2 regions of the Mesorhizobium sp. M1312 genome follow, and region 2 is predicted to be linked to the other one. Evidence: predicted binding sites of a transcription regulator. Region 2 holds the regulator's gene; the other holds the start of a gene.
What was found. The regulator PhoB, encoded in region 2, activates phosphate uptake and scavenging genes when phosphate is short. The targets are predictions, from matches to a motif close to TGTCATNNANCTGTCAT.

Region 1: a site for PhoB is predicted at 6,539-6,555, ahead of NKH36_RS12910 (RNA degradosome polyphosphate kinase). Genes of this name have one in related genera too.

What each region holds. Positions count from the first base shown of each region.
Region 1 is NZ_JAMYLQ010000009.1:39,348-49,740, reverse strand. It holds gene NKH36_RS12965 (hypothetical protein) at 1,002-1,190, shown strand; gene NKH36_RS12960 (hypothetical protein) at 1,192-1,401, opposite strand; gene NKH36_RS12955 (hypothetical protein) at 1,627-1,836, opposite strand; gene NKH36_RS12950 (DUF982 domain-containing protein) at 1,966-2,250, opposite strand; gene NKH36_RS12945 (hypothetical protein) at 2,827-3,012, opposite strand; tRNA gene NKH36_RS12940 (tRNA-Arg) at 3,731-3,807, opposite strand; gene NKH36_RS12935 (ETC complex I subunit) at 3,865-4,170, opposite strand; partial or broken gene NKH36_RS12925 (DUF2459 domain-containing protein) at 4,586-4,816, shown strand; gene NKH36_RS12920 (FAD-dependent monooxygenase) at 4,913-6,142, opposite strand; gene NKH36_RS12915 (zinc-finger domain-containing protein) at 6,159-6,404, opposite strand; gene NKH36_RS12910 (RNA degradosome polyphosphate kinase) at 6,716-8,917, shown strand; gene ppx (exopolyphosphatase) at 8,917-10,393, shown strand, end outside.
Region 2 is NZ_JAMYLQ010000011.1:13,351-23,743, reverse strand. It holds gene pstC (phosphate ABC transporter permease subunit PstC) at 1-1,263, shown strand, start outside; gene pstA (phosphate ABC transporter permease PstA) at 1,256-2,869, shown strand; gene pstB (phosphate ABC transporter ATP-binding protein PstB) at 2,895-3,710, shown strand; gene phoU (phosphate signaling complex protein PhoU) at 3,749-4,456, shown strand; gene phoB (phosphate regulon transcriptional regulator PhoB) at 4,473-5,162, shown strand; gene NKH36_RS14850 (ROK family protein) at 5,331-6,578, opposite strand; gene xylF (D-xylose ABC transporter substrate-binding protein) at 6,846-7,886, shown strand; gene NKH36_RS14840 (sugar ABC transporter permease) at 8,030-9,361, shown strand; gene NKH36_RS14835 (ATP-binding cassette domain-containing protein) at 9,459-10,253, shown strand; gene NKH36_RS14830 (CHASE domain-containing protein) at 10,379-10,393, shown strand, end outside.

The DNA of each region.
Region 1 (10,393 bases), on a different contig from region 2:
TACGCAACTCATTTGGTTGCTGAAGGGTTCCCCGAAGCGCCCGGATAAGTTGTCACAGCATTATTCGTTAAGGTCGAAGGCTACTGCGCGTCCAAACGCCGGAGCGGTCGCTACAATAAGGTCGAGCAGGGCCGTGTCACTGATTGCGAGTTGAGGGCCATGTTTGCGAACCGCAGCTATAACGGCCTTGACGGAGACTGCGCCACCGTGCGGGACCTTCTGGATGGCCTCGTGCACAAGCTCCACGGCCATACGTTCGCGGTCCGTCCCAATGTCCACCTGAGGCCTCCCCTGGACATAACCCAAGCACCCATTTGTTGGCACGCCGCTCGTAAAAATCAACAACCAATTTCGTACAATGGGGCCGCGAACAACTATAGAGGGGCGAGGACAACTGACGCGCGAAATTGACGGCTACTACTCACCCGCATCGGAAGCCACGGACAGGCCTAAGGCGATAGCTGCCTCTATAATAGCCTCCACTAGCTCGTCGTTGGATGCGACCAGATCAGGCGCAGCGTGCCGGATATGGTTCAATGTCGCTTCGACCGAAACGGTGTCCCCACGGTCAGCGCGGTTGAGAATTGCGGCGATTGCGTGCTCTTCAATTGGACCAACCCTATGCACACTCATCCGACTCTCCGAACAGATCTCGCGGCATTTCTGCACAAGAGATGCCGGAAGGAGCGAACTTCCCCTCCAACCAACTGTTCCATCCGGAAACAAAAAAACCCGCCGCACAGGAGAGCGACGGGTCGATCAAGCGATCACCGAGCGCGGGGTTGGACGGGGGTGGGTGCGCCCGGTGCGCGGATCGTGAAAAATCATATGCGGCCGGTTGCGTCGCGTCTACCAACCGGCAGTTGGCACTTTTCGGCACGGTGGGCTTATGGTGGCGTTTTGCCCCTAAGGAGAGTAGGGTTTCCCGGTCGCCCATACCTTCCGGCAATTGAGCGCTTGAGAGCGAGCAACGTGCTTTCGCCTAACGAGGGAGAAGCACGATGCAACATCTATATTCCAGCCTCGTCACGCACTATGAGAAGGCGCTGTCCTTTCAAGACAGAGTTGTCGAGCATGAGCGCCGGTGCGGACTTATCCTCCCGGAAAGCGAAGCCCTGCTAGAGATTCTGGCCGAGAATTTGGCCGAAGCCCGCCGCTCCCTCGATCGCGTGACGCACAGTCATCACTAGCTCACCGCCCCAGCGGCAGTTTGGAAACCGAGACAAGTTCGTCCTCATCCGTGATACCAGCCAAGTAGTTGGCAAGGATTCGGGATGCAAGCGCCTCACGTCGCTGTTCGGATTGCCCCTCGATCTTGAGCCGGTCGAACACGCGGCCAAGCAGGGCGACATCGGACGGATTGAAGACGCCAGCTTCTTTAGCTTTCCGATAAATCGGCATGTGACCCTCCGGATGGACTTGCGGAGCTAATCCGACTTCGCAACTTGCGCAAAGCAAAAAAGCCCGCCGCACCTTTCGGCACGGCGGGCAATCAGTCGTTCACCAGGCACAGGGTGGGCGGGGGTGGGTGTGCCCGGATCGTAGGAAATCCTACGCGCGCCGGCTGCGTCGCGTCTACCAACCGGCGGTTGGAAGGGTCAACTCGGTTAGCTTGCTTTACCCGGCCTACCGCCCCAGCGCTTGTTTCGAAGCCGACAGAAGTTCTTCCTCGTCCACCACTCCCGCCATGTAATTGGCAATAATTCGGGACGCGAGCGACTCGCGCTGTTGTTCCGATTGGCCGTCAATCTTCAAACGATTGAACACGCGGCCAAGTAGCGCCAGCTCGGACGGGTTGAAAACACCCGAATCCTCTGCTCTTCCACGAAGCGGCATGACAAACCCCCTTCGCCCAGAGATTTTGTTCGTGCAGCATTATTATACACCAAAAAACCGCACCCCGTTGCAGAATCGCAGACGCGAGATGCGCCCTCGCGGAAGATCTGCGAGCGGGCGAGCACGACCTCACATCAGATCTTCAGCAACCCCGTCGAATTGCTTGAGGCCTTCGCTTGGAGGCTTCTGCTTAAGAAGTCCCTGTTCAGTTGCAGCCGCCTCCAAAGCGGCGAACGCAGCTTGGTGACTGCAATGTCCGGCCAGGCATTCCTCGATCATTCGGATTGCTTCAAGTCGGGACGGCTTGTCCATGGATGGCCATGGTTGCTCAAGCGCTTTCGCAGCGTCCGCTATCGACGCGACCACCATCGGCCTGTGATTCAGGTAGATTGTAATCGGGATGAACGCCGTCATTTTTGTCGCTCCGCAGGATTGAAGGCGGTTAAACGCAAAGACATGGCGGTGGTTGCATCATCGTGAATTCAGAGCGCCGCTGCCCGACGCCATCGAGGCTGAACACGCCTTGCTCGGTGCCAACGCGCAGGGCTGCTCGTCCGACGAGCCTTGATCGTTTCGTTCCCGAAGAAGCCCGCGCCCACGGAGGGGAAGGACGCGGGCTGATCGGAGGGACAATCCGATCTCGCAGCATTCCTATGTGCGCAACGAAATATTGCTGCAGGAGGCGAACGTCTTGCGCGTGCCAGTGTTCCATACGGAAACAAAAGCCCGCCGCACCTAAAGTGCGACGGGGCGATCAAGCGGTTACCGAGCGCGGGGTGGGTCGGGATTTGCCCGGTTCGCGAATCGTGAAAAATGATAGGCTGCCGGCTGCGTCGCGTCTCCAACCGGCAGTTGGAACGACCCCGCCTAGTTATCGAGGTGCAGGTCGCGACGGCGGCTCGGTTAAAACTCTCAACGAGCGAGGTAGGTCGGTCGGTCTCAATGTTGATCGGAGGGTGAAACCAAGGCCGTGAGGGGAAACTAGAGCAGCTATGGGGTTTCGTCCCGACTGGCCTTACCGATCGCCTCAAGCAATGAAACGAGGGTTGGCGGCAGTTCTGCTTCGACGTTCAGCCCAAACAGCTTATTTATGTGACGACGATTGTCTTCGGTAACGATCAACTCCCGAACGGCCTCGGCAAGGGACTTGTGCACAGCCCTGTCACGCTTTGCCATCACAGTCACTTAAATGAGACACTATGGGAGGAACTTAGGGCAGCCGGTGGTTGTCGCCAGCCAACACTTGCTCTCGCCGCTCAAGCTCCTCCTGAAGCTTCATCGCTAATGCGACAAGCCTCGGTGGCAGAGTTTGATCCCCTTCCAGACTTAATCGTTTGCGTAGCTTCCGGCGATTGTCTTCCGAACCGATCAACTCTCGAAAGCCACGGTCCCTATCTCGGGTTGCCATAATGGTCCGCCTAGTTTCAGACGCAACTCTTTGGTGGCTAAACGGTTCCATGAGGAGGTCAAAACGTTGCTGGAAACTTCGAGCTCCCAAAGAGTGTCACAGCATTATTCGTGGAGGTCGAAGGCTATTGCGCGTCCGTGTGCGGGAGTGCCACATTTGGGGAAAGATCAACAAGTGATTTCGAGGAATGAGAGGGCCACCAATATCTGGTAGAAAGGCGAGGATAACTAGCTCGCTCGTCGTTGGATGCTGCCAAATTAGGCGCAGCCTGCCGAATTTGGTTCGCTCTGATCGAGACAGTGTCCGTGGTACGCCGTGTCAGGACCGCGGTAATCGCCTGATCTACAACTGGATCAGGCACGCGCGAAGCCCCCCGCGACCCCTCGGGTTCCCGCAACGCGCCTCGATCCCAATGAGGCCGAAAGTGTTACCCATGTCTCCGGTATAAACCGTAACCTATGTGTCCAGAATGGACCCTGAAAATGCTGGCGATCCCGACAGGATTCGAACCTGTGACCATCGGCTTAGAAGGCCGGTGCTCTATCCAGCTGAGCTACGGGACCGCTGGGCCGACGCCAAGGGCCGGCCGAATTATGCGCTGGGCGCCCGGCATTTGCCGGTCAATGCGTCCAGGGCGTCCTGCGGTCATAGCGGAAATTCTCCGCATAGGAAATCTGGCGGCGCTTGGATTCCTTCGGCTCCTCGACACGGAAGGCCAGGCCCTCTTTCTCGGCATAGGCCACCGCCTCTTCCCGGGTGTCGAAGGTGAGCCTGATCTGACTCCGCATGTCACCCGACGTGGTGTAGCCCATCAGCGGATCGATTTTCTTGCGCATCTCGGGATCGAATTCCAGCACCCAGTGGCCGGTCTTGGCCTTGCCGGACTGCATCGCGGTTTTGGCTGGGCTGAAAATGCGCGCTGACATGAACACCTCGTTGCTACGTGCAAGCGGCACCGCCGCTGTATTCCCGTCATTACTGCGCAATGCCGCCGACGGCAAGGCCGGTGCCTGCCGTACCCTTCGACACGGCGATGACCGCGCGACGGTTCAAGGCAAAAAACCATCCCCTCAATCGGCTTGAGCAGTTTGCTACAACGCAGAAAATAAGAAGGAGCGGCCGCCGCTGTGGACATTCGCCGGCCTGACCTTGCTCCCCGGCGGGACCGCGGTTCTCGGCATGCGGCTCGGCAGCCTGGCGTATGCGCCGCAAGGGTCGGCGCTGGCCCTTGCCATCGGCGCCGGGGCGATCCTGCAGGTCATTGTCGAGGTCGGCGCCTGTCTGATGCGCCGTAGCCAGAAGGGCCTCGATGCCTTCTTCACGCCGCCGGTCATGGGTGGACTGCTCGACTTCATCGCCGCAAGTTTCCAGCAAGGGCCTAGCGGTCCGATCCTGATCGAGAATGCCGGCTATTCCAGGTTCGACCGCTTCTACGAAGCCAACGGTCATTTCAATGCGCTGGTCGGCTGCAACACCTGGACGGCGGCGGCTCTGCGTATCGCCGGCCTGCGGACGGGCTGGTGGAATCCGCTGCCGGCCTCGCTCGACCTGTCGATGCGGCTTTATAGTTGATGGTCGTTCCGGCTTGATCAGCCGGTTTTGCGAGTGGGGCAGAAGTCGACTGCCTCATTCCTTCGCGCGCCCCTCTGTCCCGCCACCGTCGAGTTTTCATCGCCGATCGACGATTTCCGGCGGCCGCCAGCCATAGAGCCAGTCGAGATCGGCCGCGAGCTTTTCCGGCGAGCGCAGCTTCAGGAACAGGTTGCGCGCGACGGCCACCGGCCCCGCTGCATGCCAGGCGAAGCGGTTGACGGCACCGCGGCGGGCGACCTTGGCGATGCGCGGGCGCCGCACCTTGTCCCAGGCGGCAAGCGCGCTCCAGGGGTCGGCAGGCGAGGCGGCGACAAAGCCGGCAAGGGTTGCGGCATCCTCGATCGCGATCGCCGCGCCCTGCGCCGCAAACGGCGTCATCGCATGCGCCGCATCGCCGATCAGCGCGATGCCGGCGGGCGTCGTCCATGGATGTGCCTGGTCGACCGTATGGATCGGCCATGCGGTCCAGGGGCCGGCATCCTCGGCAAGCCGGGCCAGTGCTGCCGCCGTGCCATGCATGGCGCCGACGAGGATGTTGGGGTCGGCGTGGCCCGACCAGCCTTCGGCGATAACCTCGCCCCTGGTGAAGGCGGCCAGGTTGAACGCCGTGCCGTTGCTGACCGGATAGGCGACGAGGTGGAAGCCGGGATGCAGGAAGGTGGTCACGCAATTGACGGCGCCGACCGCCGCAAGGGCTTCTCCCGCGACACTGTCTGTACTGATCGTAGCGCGCCAGGCAAGCTCGCCTGAAAACCGGCTTTTGGCCAGAAGCCCGCCAAAAGCGCGGATCGTTGACCAGACGCCGTCGGCACCGATCAACAGAAAGCCGTCGGCTTCGACCGTCTTGCCGGCAATCTCGACCGTTGCCGTGGTATGGCGCGGTCCTGCGGCGACGCCGCCGACGCGCGCGCCGGTGACGAGACTGATGTCCGGCTGTTCGGCAAGTCGCGAAATCAGCGCGTCTTGCAGGTCAGCCCGATGAGCGACGAGATAGGGCGCCTGCCAGCGCCTTTCGGCTGCTTCGCCAAGCGGCACCCGCGCCAGCTCGTGCAGCGTGGCAGCGTCCTTGAGCACGACCGCCTCCGGCCGCACCGCCGCCGGCAACAGCCGGTCGAGCACGCCGAGCTGGCGAAGGATGCGCGTTGCGTTGGGTGAGAGCTGGATACCGGCGCCGGCCGCTTCGAGGCGCGGCGCCTGTTCGAACAGCCGCACCAGATACCCGCGCTCGGAAAATGCCAGTGCCGCAGTCAGTCCGGCGACGCCGGCTCCGGCGATAACGACCTGCCGGGACCGGGTGTCGTCCATGGGAATGGCGTGCGCGTCAGGCGGCCTGGTCGATATAGAGGCATCCCGCAGGCAGCGTTTCCGTCGCCTTCAGCTTTGACGAATAGCGATAAAGCGTCGAGCAATAGGGGCAGACCTTTTCATTGTCGTCGCCCATGTCGAGAAAAACATGCGGATGGTCGAAAGGCGGGTTGGCGCCGGTGCACATGAACTCCTTGACGCCGATGTCGATCGCCGCATAGCCCGCATCGTTCTGGAAATGGGGAATGGAACCGCCTGCCATTGTCGTCTCCTACATTTGCCGCATAACCCATGCGCAAAAATCAAAATTCCACCGCGTCCTTTGCGCGTCCAAGGGCGGGCCGCGCTGTAGCCTGGATTGCATCTGGATCATAAGCTGTCTCTTTGCAAGATCGATGAAATCAAACTGTCGTAAAAGCCTGTCACAGGATAAGCTAAGCCGGTTAAGGCATGGTCCGAAAACCGAATTCGGTTTCGCTGGGGATCATGCGTAGCTTAAGAGTGATAGAGCGTCCTTTGCGCGTCTGCAAAGGCGCGACGCCGCGGCCAGCGGGTGCGAAACGAGCAGGAACCATGAACGAACTAAAGCCAGTGCAGAGCGAATTCACCACTGTCGAGGTGGCGAGCCCAGAGGGCGGCAACCCAGACCGCTTCGTCAACCGTGAGTTTTCCTGGCTGCAATTCAACCGCCGCGTCCTCGAGGAATCGCAGAACGCCAACCATCCGCTGCTCGAGCGGGTCCGCTTCCTGTCGATTTCGGCCGCCAATCTCGACGAGTTCTTCATGGTCCGTGTCGCCGGTCTCGCCGGCCAGGTTCGCGAAGGCATCAAGCTGAAGAGCCCGGACGGCCGCACCCCCGAACAACAGCTGGAACAATTGCTGCGCGAGGTCGAGCGCCTGCAGGAGGACCAGCAGAAGAGCCTTTCCGCGCTGATGCTGCTGCTCGACAAGGAAGGCATCGAGAGCATCAGCCGCGATGCGCTGACCAAGGACGAGAAGACCTGGCTCGAGGATCATTTCCAGGAGCAGGTGTTTCCGGTGCTCACACCGCTTTCGATCGATCCGGCGCACCCGTTCCCGTTCATTCCCAATCTCGGCTTCTCGATGGCCCTGCAACTGCGCCATCGCAGGAATGGCGAGGAGATGAGTGCGCTGCTGCGTCTGCCGGTGGCGCTGAAGCGCTTCATCCGCTTGCCTGACCGCAAGCGCCATGTCCGCTTCATTCCGCTGGAAGAGGCGGTCGGTCTCTATATCGGCAAGCTGTTCCCCGGCTACGAAGTCAAGGGCTCCGGCACGTTCCGCATCATCCGCGACAGTGACATCGAGGTCGAGGAGGAGTCCGAGGATCTCGTGCGCCTGTTCGAGACGGCGCTGAAGCGCCGCCGCCGCGGCTCGGTCATCCGCATCGAATTCGATAAGCTGATGCCGGCCGAACTGCGCGAGTTCGTCGCCGGCGAGCTTGCCGTCTCGTCGAGCCGCATCAGCGTGCTCACCGGTCCGCTGGCGCTCAGCCAGATTTCCGAGATCGTCGCCATCGCCCGCGACGATCTCAAGTTCACGCCCTATAATCCGCGCTTTCCCGAGCGCATCCGCGAGCACGGCGGTGACTGTTTCGCCGCCATCCGCGAGAAGGACATCGTCGTTCATCACCCCTACGAATCCTTCGACGTGGTGGTGCAGTTCCTGCGCCAGGCGATGGCCGACCCGGAAGTGGTGGCGATCAAGCAGACGCTCTATCGCACCTCGAACGACAGCCCGATCGTGCGTGCTTTGGTCGACGCGGCGGAGGCCGGCAAGTCGGTGACGGCGCTGGTCGAACTCAAGGCGCGTTTCGACGAGGAAGCCAACATCCGCTGGGCGCGCGACCTCGAGCGCGCCGGCGTTCAGGTCGTGTTCGGCTTCCTCGAACTGAAGACCCATGCGAAAATGTCGCTGGTGGTGCGGCGCGAGGACGGCAAGCTGCGCAATTACGTGCATCTCGGCACCGGCAACTATCACCCGGTCACCGCGCGCATCTACACCGACCTGTCCTTCTTCACCACCGCTCCGACGATCGCCCGCGATGTCGCCCAGCTTTTCAATTTCATCACCGGCTACGCCGAGCCGACCGATGAGATGCGGCTGGCCATCTCGCCGTTCACGCTGCGCAAACGTATCCTCAAGCACATTTCGGACGAGATTGCCCATGCGCTGGAAGGCAGGCCGGCCCGCATCTGGATGAAGATGAATTCGCTGGTCGACCCGATCATCATCGACGCGCTCTATGACGCCAGCCGCGCCGGCGTCGAGATCGATCTCGTCGTGCGCGGCATCTGCTGCCTGAGACCCCAGGTGCCGGGTCTGTCGGAAAACATAAGGGTCAAGTCGATCGTCGGCCGCTTCCTCGAACACAGCCGCATCTATTGTTTCGGCAACGGCCACGGATTGCCGTCGGATGGGGCGGTCGTCTACATCTCATCGGCCGATTTGATGCCGCGCAATCTCGACCGCCGCGTCGAAACCATGGTGCCGATCACCAATCCAACGGTGCATGAACAAGTCCTCGGTCAGATCATGCTGGGCAACATCATGGACAACCAGCAAAGTTTCGACGTATTGGCTGACGGAACCTCCCGGCGCGCCACGCTCGAGGAGGGCGAGGAACCGTTCAACGCGCAGGAATATTTCATGACCAATCCGAGCCTTTCCGGACGGGGCGATGCGCTGAAATCGCATGCGCCCAAGCGCATCGCGCAGTTCAAGCGCCGCAAGAAAAACGCCGCAGCGACCGGCTGATGATTTCAACGTCCCAGGGCCGGCTTCAGGACCGCCGACCGCTGTCCATCATCGACATCGGGTCGAACTCGATCCGTCTTGTCGTCTATGAGGGGCTGGCGCGCTCGCCGACCACGCTGTTCAACGAAAAGATGCTGGCCGGCCTCGGCCGCGGCATCGTCTCGACCGGAAAGCTCGACCCCGAGGCGGTGACCCGCTCGATGGAGGAGTTTCGGCGTTTCCGCGCGCTGTCCGAGCAGGCCGGCGCCGAGCATATGTACGTGCTGGCGACCGCTGCCGCCCGCGAGGCGGTCAACGGCCCCGATTTCATCCACCGCGCCGAAGATGTGCTCAAGACCGAGGTCCAGGTGCTGAGCGGGCGCCAGGAAGCGCATTATTCCGCGCTCGGCGTCATTTCCGGCTTCCACCCGGCCAACGGCATCGCCGGCGACCTCGGCGGCGGCAGCCTCGAACTGGTCGACGTCGATGGTGAGGCAATCGGCGACGGCATCACCCTGCCGCTGGGCGGCCTGCGCCTGCAGGACATGGCCAAGAACTCACTGGCCCAGGCGGGAAAGATCGCGCGCGACGAGCTCGCGAAGGCAAAGCTCCTGAAAGGCGGGCAGGGCAGGCCGTTCTATGCGGTCGGCGGCACCTGGCGAAACCTAGCCCGGCTGTACATGGAAATGACCAGCTATCCGCTGAGCGTCATGCACCATTACGAGATCGGCATCGACAGCGCTGCGAACTTCCTCAAGCAGGTCGCCAAGGGCGAGATCGAGAAGGTAAGGGGCATCGAAGGCGTCTCAAAGAATCGCCGCTCGCTGCTGCCTTATGGCGCCATCGTGCTGCAGGAGATCATGGCGGCGATGCAGCCGTCCAAGATCATCGTCTCGGCGCTGGGCGTGCGCGAGGGCTTTCTCTATTCGCTGCTCGACAAAGCCGAGCAGAAGGCAGATCCGCTGATCTCGGCCTCGGAGGAACTCGCCCGGCTGCGTTCGCGCTCGGTCACCCACGCGCATGAGCTTGTCGAGTGGACGGGCAAGACCTTCGCCGCCTTCGGCATCGAGGAGACCGTGGACGAGGCGCGTTACCGCCAGGCCGCCTGTCTGCTTGCCGACATCGGCTGGCGCGCGCATCCCGAATATCGCGGCAAGCAGTCGCTCAACATCATTGCCCACGCCTCCTTCATCGGCGTCGACCATCCCGGCCGCGCCTTCCTGGCGCTGGTCAACGCCTACCGTCATGAGGGCATCTTCAACGAATCGATCGCGCCGGAAATCAAGGCACTGGCGACACCGCGCTATATCGAGCGCGCCCGCGTCCTGGCCGCCGTGATGCGCGTCGTCTACCTGCTGACGGCGGCGATGCCGGGCGTCATGCCGCGGCTGAAATGGGAGAGCCGCGGCAATGGCGTGCTTGCGCTGGTGCTGCCGGCGTCGCTGGCCGATCTTTACGGCGAGCGGCCGGCTGGCCGGCTGGCACAGCTGGCAAGGG
Region 2 (10,393 bases):
GGCATGTTTCTGGCGCTTTTTGCTGCCGGTCCCGCACTGCTTGCGATCTTGTTGTGGTCGCTGGTCACACCGGGAATTGAGTCGTCGATCATTGCCGACCGCTTCTCCTCCGAATTGTCGGGAATGGGCATTCCGCAGGTCGAAGCTTTCATCCGCGACGCTCGCGCGATGGCCTTTGGCGGGCATGTCGGCTTCGCCGATCCCACGAAAGAGGCAGCCGCGGCCGTCTACAAATCGATCCATACGACCAGCATCTGGATCATCTGGGCCGTCGCGCTCGTGCTTTCCGCGTCCGGATTTTACTGGGCCTATTCGCGCATTGCACCGGCCTACCGGGCGCGCCACGTGGTCGAGCGCGTTCTCCGCGCATTCTTGATCGCCTGTTCGGTGGTCGCGATCCTGACGACGATCGGCATCGTTCTCTCGCTCATCTTCGAATCCCTGCGGTTCTTCCAACAGGTGCCGTTCTACAAGTTCCTGTTCGGCACGCATTGGTCGCCGCAGAGCGCCTTCACCGGCGCCGGAGCGGAAGCCGGGGCGGTCAACGAGGACATTTTTGGCATGGTGCCGCTCTTTGCCGGCACGTTGCTCATCACCTTCATCGCCATGCTGGTGGCTGCGCCTATCGGGCTGATGGCTGCGATCTACCTTTCGGATTACGCTTCCAAAAGCGTCCGCGCGGTCGCAAAGCCGGTACTGGAAATCCTCGCCGGCATTCCGACCGTCGTCTACGGCTTCTTCGCCGCGCTGACGGTTGCGCCCTACTTCCGCGGTATCGGCGAAAGCCTGGGCCTCAACGTCGCGTCCGAATCGGCGCTCGCCGCAGGCGTGGTCATGGGTATCATGATCATTCCCTTCGTTTCCTCGCTTTCCGATGATGTGATCAACGCCGTTCCGCAATCCCTGAGAGACGGTTCCGCCGGCCTCGGCGCGACCAAGTCGGAAACCATCCGCAAGGTGGTCCTTCCTGCTGCCCTTCCGGGCATCGTTTCGGCGATGCTGCTTGCCGTCAGCCGCGCAATCGGCGAGACAATGATCGTGGTCATGGCGGCGGGGCTGGCGGCAAACCTAACGGCCAACCCGCTCGAAGCGGTCACCACCGTGACCGTGCAGATCGTGACGCTGCTTGTGGGCGATCAGGAATTCGACAGCGCCAAGACGCTTGCAGCCTTCGCACTCGGCCTGGTGCTGTTCTGCATCACGCTTACCCTCAACATCGTCGCTTTGCGCGTCGTCCAAAAATACCGAGAGCAATATGACTGATGCGATCTCGTCATTCGGCGCCGTCGGACGGCCGGTCAGCATTCATACCGATGATGCCGCGAAGGCGCGGCTGAAGGGTCGTTACCGCACCGAAACGTGGTTCAAATGGCTCGGCGCCGCAGCCGTCGCGTTGGCCGGCTTATTCCTTGTGCTGCTCCTGTCGACGATCGTCACGCAGGCGATCCCGGCGCTCCGGCAGAACTATCTGACGCTGCCGATCGATCTTTCGGCGTCCAAGGTCGACCCGGCAAAACTCGACGCCGTCAACTACGACGCCATCGCTCAGGAAGCGCTTACGGCAAAATTTCCCGATGTGAAGAGCCGTCAGGACAAGCGCCTTCTGCGCGGACTGATTTCCACCGGCACAGGCGTCTTCCTGCGCAAGGATATTGCGGCTGATCCGGGGATGCTCGGAGGAACGGTGGACTATGCGGTTCCACTTGACGATTTTGCCGACCTCTATCTCAAAGGTTTGCTTGCCGACGTCGGTTCGGACGAAGCGATTTCGACGAGCGTCACGCCTTCGGAAACCAGCGGCGACATCGATCTGACCTTCGGCGACGATGCCATGCTGACGCTGGCGCGCGGCCATGGTGCGACCGAGCGAGAAAACGGCACGCTCACGCTGACGAGCGGCGCGTCGTCGCTGCTGGTCGCGTTCAATGGCGGCACGGTCAAGCTGACCGCGCTGTCGTCTGGGACCAACGGAACGGCGGTCGCAAAGGGCACGGTGATCGAGGCGCTGGACAGCACGGCGCCCGCCGCGAGCGGCCAGGCATTCCTGCGCGTCATCGATACGCCGGAAGCATCGCGAAAGATTTCCGACAAGATGATCGTCTGGCTCGACACGCTGAAGAGCGCCGGCCTGATCGAAAGCCGGTTCAACTCGATCTTCTTCTTCACCGGCGCAAGCCGCGAGCCGGAACTGGCCGGCGTCTGGGGCGCGGTCGTTGGATCGTTTCTGACCATGATCGTAACGCTCGCCATCGCCTTCCCGATCGGCGTTTCGGCGGCGATTTATCTTGAGGAATTTGCCCCCAAGAACCGGCTGACGACGATCATAGAAGTGAATATCAACAACCTGGCGGCGGTGCCTTCGATCGTCTTCGGCCTGCTTGGACTTGCCGTATTCCTGAATTTCTTCGGCATGCCGCGCTCGGCCCCGGTGGTCGGCGGCATGGTGCTGGCGCTGATGACCCTGCCGATCATCATTATCGCCTCTCGCGCTTCGCTGCGCGCCGTGCCGCCGTCGATCCGCGAAGCGGCGCTCGGTATCGGAGCGTCCAAGGTCCAGACCGTATTCCATCACGTCCTGCCGCTGGCGATGCCGGGTATCATGACCGGCACCATCCTCGGAATGGCGCATGCGCTGGGTGAAACCGCGCCCTTGCTGATGATCGGCATGGTCGCCTTCATCGTCGACATTCCCGGCGGCTTTACCGATCCCGCGACGATCCTGCCGGTGCAGATATTCATGTGGGCGGATTTCCCAGAAGCTGGATTCCAGCAGAAGACTTCGGCGGCGATTTTGATTTTGCTGGTGTTTTTGGTCATCATGAACGCCATCGCGGTGATACTGCGCAGGCGCTTCGAGCGGCGCTGGTAAGGAGTACTGGTAAGGAGTAGAGGATATGAACATCATGACGGAAGCCGGCGTCGAGCAGAAACTGAGCAGCGGAACCAATGCCCCCTCGATCAAGATGAAGGGCGAAAAGGTCTCCGTTCATTACGGCGAGAAGCGAGCTCTGTTCGACGTGGATCTCGATATCCGCGAGAACCAGGTGACGGCGTTGATCGGCCCATCGGGCTGTGGCAAGTCGACCTTCCTGCGTTGCCTGAACCGAATGAACGACACGATCGATATCGCGCGGGTGAGCGGCAAGATCACGCTCGACGGCGAGGATGTCTACGACCCGAAAATCGATGTCGTCGAGCTGCGAGCTCGCGTCGGCATGGTATTCCAGAAGCCGAACCCGTTTCCGAAGTCGATCTATGAAAACGTCGCCTACGGTCCGCGCATTCATGGCCTGGCCAGGAGCAAGGCCGAGCTGGACGGCATCGTTGAATCGAGCCTGAAGAAGGCCGGCCTGTTCAACGAGGTCAAGGATCGCCTGCTCGAGTCGGGCACCGGTCTCTCCGGCGGACAGCAGCAGCGCCTGTGCATCGCGCGCGCCATCGCCGTGTCGCCGGAAGTTATCCTGATGGACGAGCCCTGTTCGGCGCTCGATCCGATCGCCACCGCCCGCGTCGAGGAACTGATTGACGAACTGCGCCAGAACTACACGATCGTCATCGTCACCCATTCGATGCAGCAGGCAGCGCGCGTGTCGCAACGCACGGCGATGTTCCATCTCGGCTATCTGGTCGAGGAGGGCGCGACCGACAAGATGTTCACCAATCCCGACGACAAGCGCACCCAGGACTACATCACCGGCCGGTTCGGCTGAGCGGTCCGGCGGCGAATTTCGAAAACGAGGACAGTATCATGGGTGAACACACCGTCGCATCTTTCGACGAGGAACTGGAGCACATCGACAGGCTGATCCGCGACATGGACGAGCTCGCCGCGGCGATGGTCGCAGCCTCGATTCGCGCGTTGCTTGCGTCAGACAATGCGATGGCTCAGCGCGTCGTCTCGGACGACGCCATCATGGATGCGCGGCAGCGCGAACTCGACGATAGCGCGATCACGCTGATCGCCAAGCGGCAGCCGATGGCGCAAGATCTGCGCGCCGTGGTTGGCGCAATCCGCATGGCCGGTGATCTCGAGCGCATCGGCGATTTGGCCAAGAACATAGCCAAGCGGGTCAGCGCAGTCGGGCAGAGCGCCACGCCGCGTAATCTATCGCACGGGATCGACGCGATGGCGGATCTCGTTCTTGTGCAGCTCCGCGGGGTGGTTGAGCACTATGTGTCGCGCAATGCCGGCGCGTTGAAAGAACTGCGCGCCGACGACCAGAAGATCGATGTGAAATACACGGCGGTTTTCCGCGAACTCCTGACCTATATGATGGAGGATCCGCGCAACATCACCGCCTGCACGCATCTTCTGTTCTGCGCCAAGAATCTCGAGCGTATTGGCGATCATGTCACCAACATCGCCGAAAACGCCTACTTTGTCGTGACCGGGCAGCAACTGCCGGCGGATCGGCCGAAGCTAGACGAAACGATGATCTCGGCGCCAGCGACATGACAGGAGTGACCGGCCGATGATCGCGCCGCGCATCATGGTGGTGGAGGATGAAGAGCCGCTGGGCGTCCTTCTTCGTTACAATCTGGAATCCGAGGGTTATCAGGTCGAGGTGGTGACGCGCGGCGACGAGGCCGAAATTCGGCTGCAGGAAAACGTGCCCGATCTTCTGGTGCTCGACTGGATGGTGCCGGCGGTTTCCGGCATCGAGCTTTGCCGGCGCCTTCGGGTGCGTCCCGAAACCGAGCGGCTGCCGATCATCATGCTGACCGCGCGCGGCGAGGAGAGCGATCGGGTGCGCGGCCTTTCCACCGGAGCCGACGACTATCTGGTCAAGCCGTTCTCGACGCCGGAATTCATGGCCAGGGTCAAGGCGCTGCTGCGCCGCGCCAAGCCGGAAGTGCTGTCCAGCGTGCTTAAGGTCGGCGACATCGTGCTCGATCGCGAATCGCACAGGGTCTATCGCAAGAGGAGCGAGATCCGGCTCGGGCCAACCGAGTTCCGGCTGCTCGAATTCATGATGCGGCACCCGGGTCGAGTCTTCTCGCGCAGCCAGTTGCTCGACAATGTCTGGGGCGAGACGATCTACATCGACGAGCGCACGGTGGACGTCCATGTCGGACGGTTGCGCAAGGCGGTCAACAATGGTCGCATGCCTGATGTCATCCGCACCATCCGCGGCGCGGGCTATGCGATCAGGGAAGACTAGCTGATATTCAGGGTGATGCCGGCCTGCGACCGGCGGCCTCCTGCGCTTCCGCTCCTCACGTACCCAAAAGTACGCTCCGCTCCGGTTCTCGGAACCCACCATTCTCGACTCGGCCTGACCTGAATCAACGCACCCCAAGTCGCGATCCGGCGATCCCTGCCTTCGAATTCAAGCCACGTTCCTTCCGACCGAGCCGGCTCGCGCCTGAATGCCCGGCGCGAAAATCTCCTGGTCGACGAAGCTCAGCGCCCGCATGGCACAGCCTTCGCGGATCAGCGGCAGTTCGTTCGGCTCGGTGTCGAAGGAAATCGAACCCGAATGCTGGCCGCCGGCGGTCTGGGCGATGGCCTCGCGCAGGGCCGGCTCAATCAGGTCGAAGGCGGCAGCGCTAGCGCCGACCATGGCGACCGGCGCCGGATCGATCAGCGCGAACAGGCTGCCGAGCCCGAAGCCGAGTGCTTCGCCGGCCTTGCGGTAGGCTTCGCGCTCCGGTCCGTCCGTCTGGCGCGCCCGGGCCGCCAGTGCCCGCATCTCGGCGTCGCTGACATCGGCGACCGGCTCGGCGTTCTCGCTCAATTGCCTTGCGTTGCGCCAGATAGCGTAGTTGCCGGCGTAGGCCTCGACGCAGCCGCGCCGCCCGCAACGGCAAAGCGCGCCGCCCGGCCGGTGGATCATGTGGCCGAATTCACCGCCTGAGGAATGGGTGCCGGTGAACAGTTCTCCCTTCAGCACCAGCCCCATACCGATGCCGTGCGAGAGCAGGACGGCGATGAAATCGTCGCGGTAGCGATTCGGGTCGCGCCAGCGCAGCGCCACGGCCATCATGTTGCAGTCGTTCTCCATGATGGCCGGGATGCCGAACTCGCGTTCCAGAATGTCGGCGAAGGCGATATTCGTCTGCGGCGTGATCGGCGACCACAACATGGCGCGCGCATGGGAATCGGTGATGCCCTGGATCGCCAGCGCGATGCGGGCGACGCTTTGGACATCGAGGTCGGGGTCTTCGACCCGGCGCCGGACGATGGCGACACATTCGCCGATCAGCTCGTCGCGCGACATGGTCAGCGTGTCCAGCCGGCGCTGTTCCTCTGCGACCACCTGTCCGGCATAATCGATGACGGCGACCGACAGGAAATTCAGCGACAACACGACCGCCAATACCGCAGCGGCTTCCGGATTGAGGCTGAGGCCGACCTGCGGTCGGCCGCGTTTCATCGAAACGGTCTCGCTCGCCTTGATCTCGGTCAGGATGCCTTCCTGGATCAGGTCGGAAGAGATCGCCGATATGGTCGAATGGCTGAGGCCAGTGGTTGCGGCGATCTCGGTTCGCGACGGCTGGCCGGCCCGGCGTACGGCCGAAATCACCATGGCCCGGTTGCGCCGGCGCAAATCGTCATGACGGATTCCAACCGACATTCTTTTGCTTCCTCCCTATTGCCGCGGCCGCTCATGGATCGGAAGCCGTCGGTAATGTCCGATAAATATTCGCAGAAGCAGCGGGCCCTGTCATTGTTTATTCCGAGACTCGAAATAAGTCGGCAGGGACATCAAGATCCATCAGGTTTGATGTTGACAGCGCTTCGGCGTTGGACCAGTATTTTTTCGAGGCTCGAAAAAATAGAGCCTTTGTGCCGGCCTTCGGGCCAGTCTGGTCGTGCCGTACGCGGCGCAGGGAGGAATATCATGAAGAGATTCACAGCCGCCATTCTGGTGGGGGTCGCGATGTCGCTGACGCTCGCGTCGGTCGCACAGGCGAAGGACAAGGTCATTGGCGTTTCGTGGTCGAACTTCCAGGAAGAGCGCTGGAAGACCGACGAAGCCGCCATGAAGACGGCGATCGAGGCAGCCGGCGACAAGTATATTTCCGTCGATGCACAGTCCAATCCCGGCAAGCAGCTGACTGACGTCGAGAGCCTGATCTCGCAGGGCGCCAACGCGCTGATCATCCTTGCGCAGGATGCCTCGGCCATCGGGCCGGCGGTGCAGAAGGCGCTGGACGAAGGCATTCCGGTCGTCGGCTATGACCGGCTGATCGAGAACAAGGACGTCTTCTATCTGACCTTCGACAACCAGGAAGTCGGCCGCATGCAGGCCCGCGAAGTGTTCAAGGTGGCGCCGGAAGGCAATTACGTCTTCATCAAGGGCTCGGGCGCCGACCCGAATGCCGATTTTCTGTTCGCCGGCTCTATGGAAGTGCTCAAGGATGCCATCGACAGCGGCAAGATCAAGAATGTCGGCGAGGCCTATACAGACGGCTGGCTTCCCGCCAACGCCCAGAAGAATATGGAACAGTTCCTGACCGCCAACGACAACAAGGTCGATGCGGTGGTTGCCGCCAATGACGGCACCGCTGGTGGCGTCGTCGCGGCGCTGACGGCGCAAGGCTTGGCCGGATCCGTCCCGGTGTCGGGCCAGGACGGCGACCATGCCGCGCTGAACCGCATCGCGCTCGGCACGCAGACCGTATCGGTGTGGAAAGACGCGCGCGAACTCGGCAAGAACGCTGCCGAGATCGCCTCGCAGCTGGCCGACGGCAAGCAGATGACAGACATTGCGGGCGTCAAGGACTTCACCACGCCGGGCGGCAATGTCGTTAAGTCGCTGTTCCTGACGCCGATTGGCATCACCAAGGACAATCTCAACGTCGTCATCGACGCGGGCTGGATCAAGAAGGAAGAGGTCTGCGTCGGCGTGGCGGCGGGCACTGTCCCGGTCTGCAACTGATCCGGCCTTCGCAAGAAGCCTGAAACGCCGCGGCTTCACGCCGCGGCGTTTTTTCAAAAAGAATTGTTTTTCCGCTTCTCGCGGCTAACTTCTAAGCTGCTTCCGGCATCCCGCGGCAGACGGCAACCCGGTGGGAGGACATCATGACCGACACGACTTCCAACACGCCGGCCGCCGATACAGCTGCCGATCGGGCGCGCGAATCCGAGCTCAGCCCCGTCGGCCGCTTCCTCAAGGCAACCGAGCTCGACATACGCATGCTCGGCATGGTCGGCGCGCTGCTGGTCATCTGGGTTGGAATTCACATCCTGTCGGGCGGGCTTTTCCTCACGCCGCGCAATCTCTGGAACCTGTCGGTGCAGACCTCCTCGGTAGCGATCATGGCGACCGGCATGGTGCTGGTCATCGTGATGCGCAACATCGATCTTTCGGTCGGCTCCGTCGAAGGCGTGATCGGCATGGTGATGGGCGTCGCGCAGGCCGAATTCCTGATCCGGGTCATGGGGTTCCAGCTTGGAAATCCCTGGATATGGATCATCGCACTGGCTGCCGGCGTGGTCCTCGGCCTGATGATCGGCGCGCTCCAGGGCTTCATCATCGCCTATCTCGAGGTTCCGGCCTTCATCGTGACGCTGGGCGGCCTGCTGATCTGGCGCGGCATGGCGTGGCTGATGACGAGCGGGCGCACCGTCGCGCCGCTCGACGCCACCTTCCAGCTCATGGGTGGCGGGCCGCGTGGCTCGATCGGGGCAACCGCAAGCTGGATCGTCGGCATTCTCGCCTGTGTTGCCGTCGCCTTCATGCTGCTCAACGGCCGGTCGCAGCGCAAGCGGTTCAAATATCCGCTGCGCCCCGTCTGGGCGGAGACCCTGCTCGGTGCTGTCGCCTGCGCGGCCATCCTTTGCGCCGTTTGGATCGCCAATTCCTATCCCTGGCCGATCGGCATCGTTCGCCAGTACGCCCAGCGGACCGGCATCACCGTCCCGGAAGGCGGGCTGTTCATCGCCCATGGCATCGCCATACCGGTGCTGATCGCGGTCACTGTCGGCATCGTCATGACCTTCATCTCCAGGCGCACCCGTTTCGGCCGCTATGTCTTTGCCATCGGCGGCAATCCGGAAGCGGCGGAACTCGCCGGCATCAACACGCGCTGGGTGACCATGAAGGTGTTCATGATCATGGGCGTTCTGGCCGCGATCAGCGCGGCGATTGCGTCGGCCCGTCTCAATGCGTCGACCAATGCGCTGGGTACGCTGGACGAGCTCTTGGTCATCGCAGCTGCGGTCATTGGAGGCACGTCGTTGGCCGGCGGCTCCGGCACCGTGCTTGGTGCTATGCTGGGCGCACTTCTGATGCAGTCCCTGCAGTCCGGCATGGTGTTGCTGGGCATCGATTCACCGCTTCAGAGCGTCGTCGTCGGCGCCGTCTTGGTGATCGCCGTCTGGCTCGACACCGTCTATCGCAAGCGGGTCTGAGCATGATCCAGAGCCGAAGGGCCGCGTCAGGTGAAAAGTGGATACCGGGTTTTCGGTCAACATCATGCTCAAGCAAAAACCATAGGGAGGAACGATCATGGCTGACACAACTGCTCCCACGCCACTGATCGATATGCGCAATATTTCGATTGCCTTTGGCGGCATTCGCGCCGTCGACGATGCGTCGATCGACCTTTTCCCGGGCGAGGTCGTGGCGCTGCTTGGCCACAACGGCGCCGGCAAGTCGACGCTGATCAAGATACTGTCCGGCGCCTACAAACGCGATTCGGGCCAGATCTTCGTCAATGGCGAGGAGGCTTCGATCTCCAATCCGCGCGACGCCAAGAAATACGGCATCGAGACGATCTACCAGACGCTGGCGCTCGCCGACAATGTCGACGCCGCCGCCAACCTCTTCCTCGGCCGCGAGCTGATGACCGGCTGGGGCACGCTCGACGATGGCGCCATGGAGGCCGAGGCGCGCAAGGTGATGGGCAGGCTCACTCCTCGTTTCCAGCGCTTCAAGGAGCCGGTGGTCAAGCTTTCGGGTGGCCAGCGGCAGTCGGTGGCAATCGCGCGCGCCATCCTGTTCAACGCCCGAATCCTGATCATGGATGAGCCGACGGCGGCGCTGGGCCCGCAGGAAACGGCGCAGGTCGGCGAATTGGTCATGCAACTCAAGGGCGACGGCATCGGCATCTTCCTGATCAGCCACGATATCCACGATGTGTTCGAGCTTGCCGACCGCGTCTGCGTGATGAAGAATGGTCGGGTCGTCGGCACGGCGCGCACCAGCGACGTGACCCAGGACGAGGTGCTCGGCATGATCATCCTGGGCAAGTGCCCGCCCGGTGCCATTCCGGGGCCAGGTGCGCTGAAGATCGCCGCCTGAGGCTTCAATAAGCTGGCTAAGTACCTGTCATGCGATGTGCCAGCGGTCATGATGGTTTGGCCGCGCCATTGTGTTGATGCGGGGACTTGCCCATAAGATGGGGAACCATGGGCCGCAGCAGCAATTTGAAGAAGTTCTTT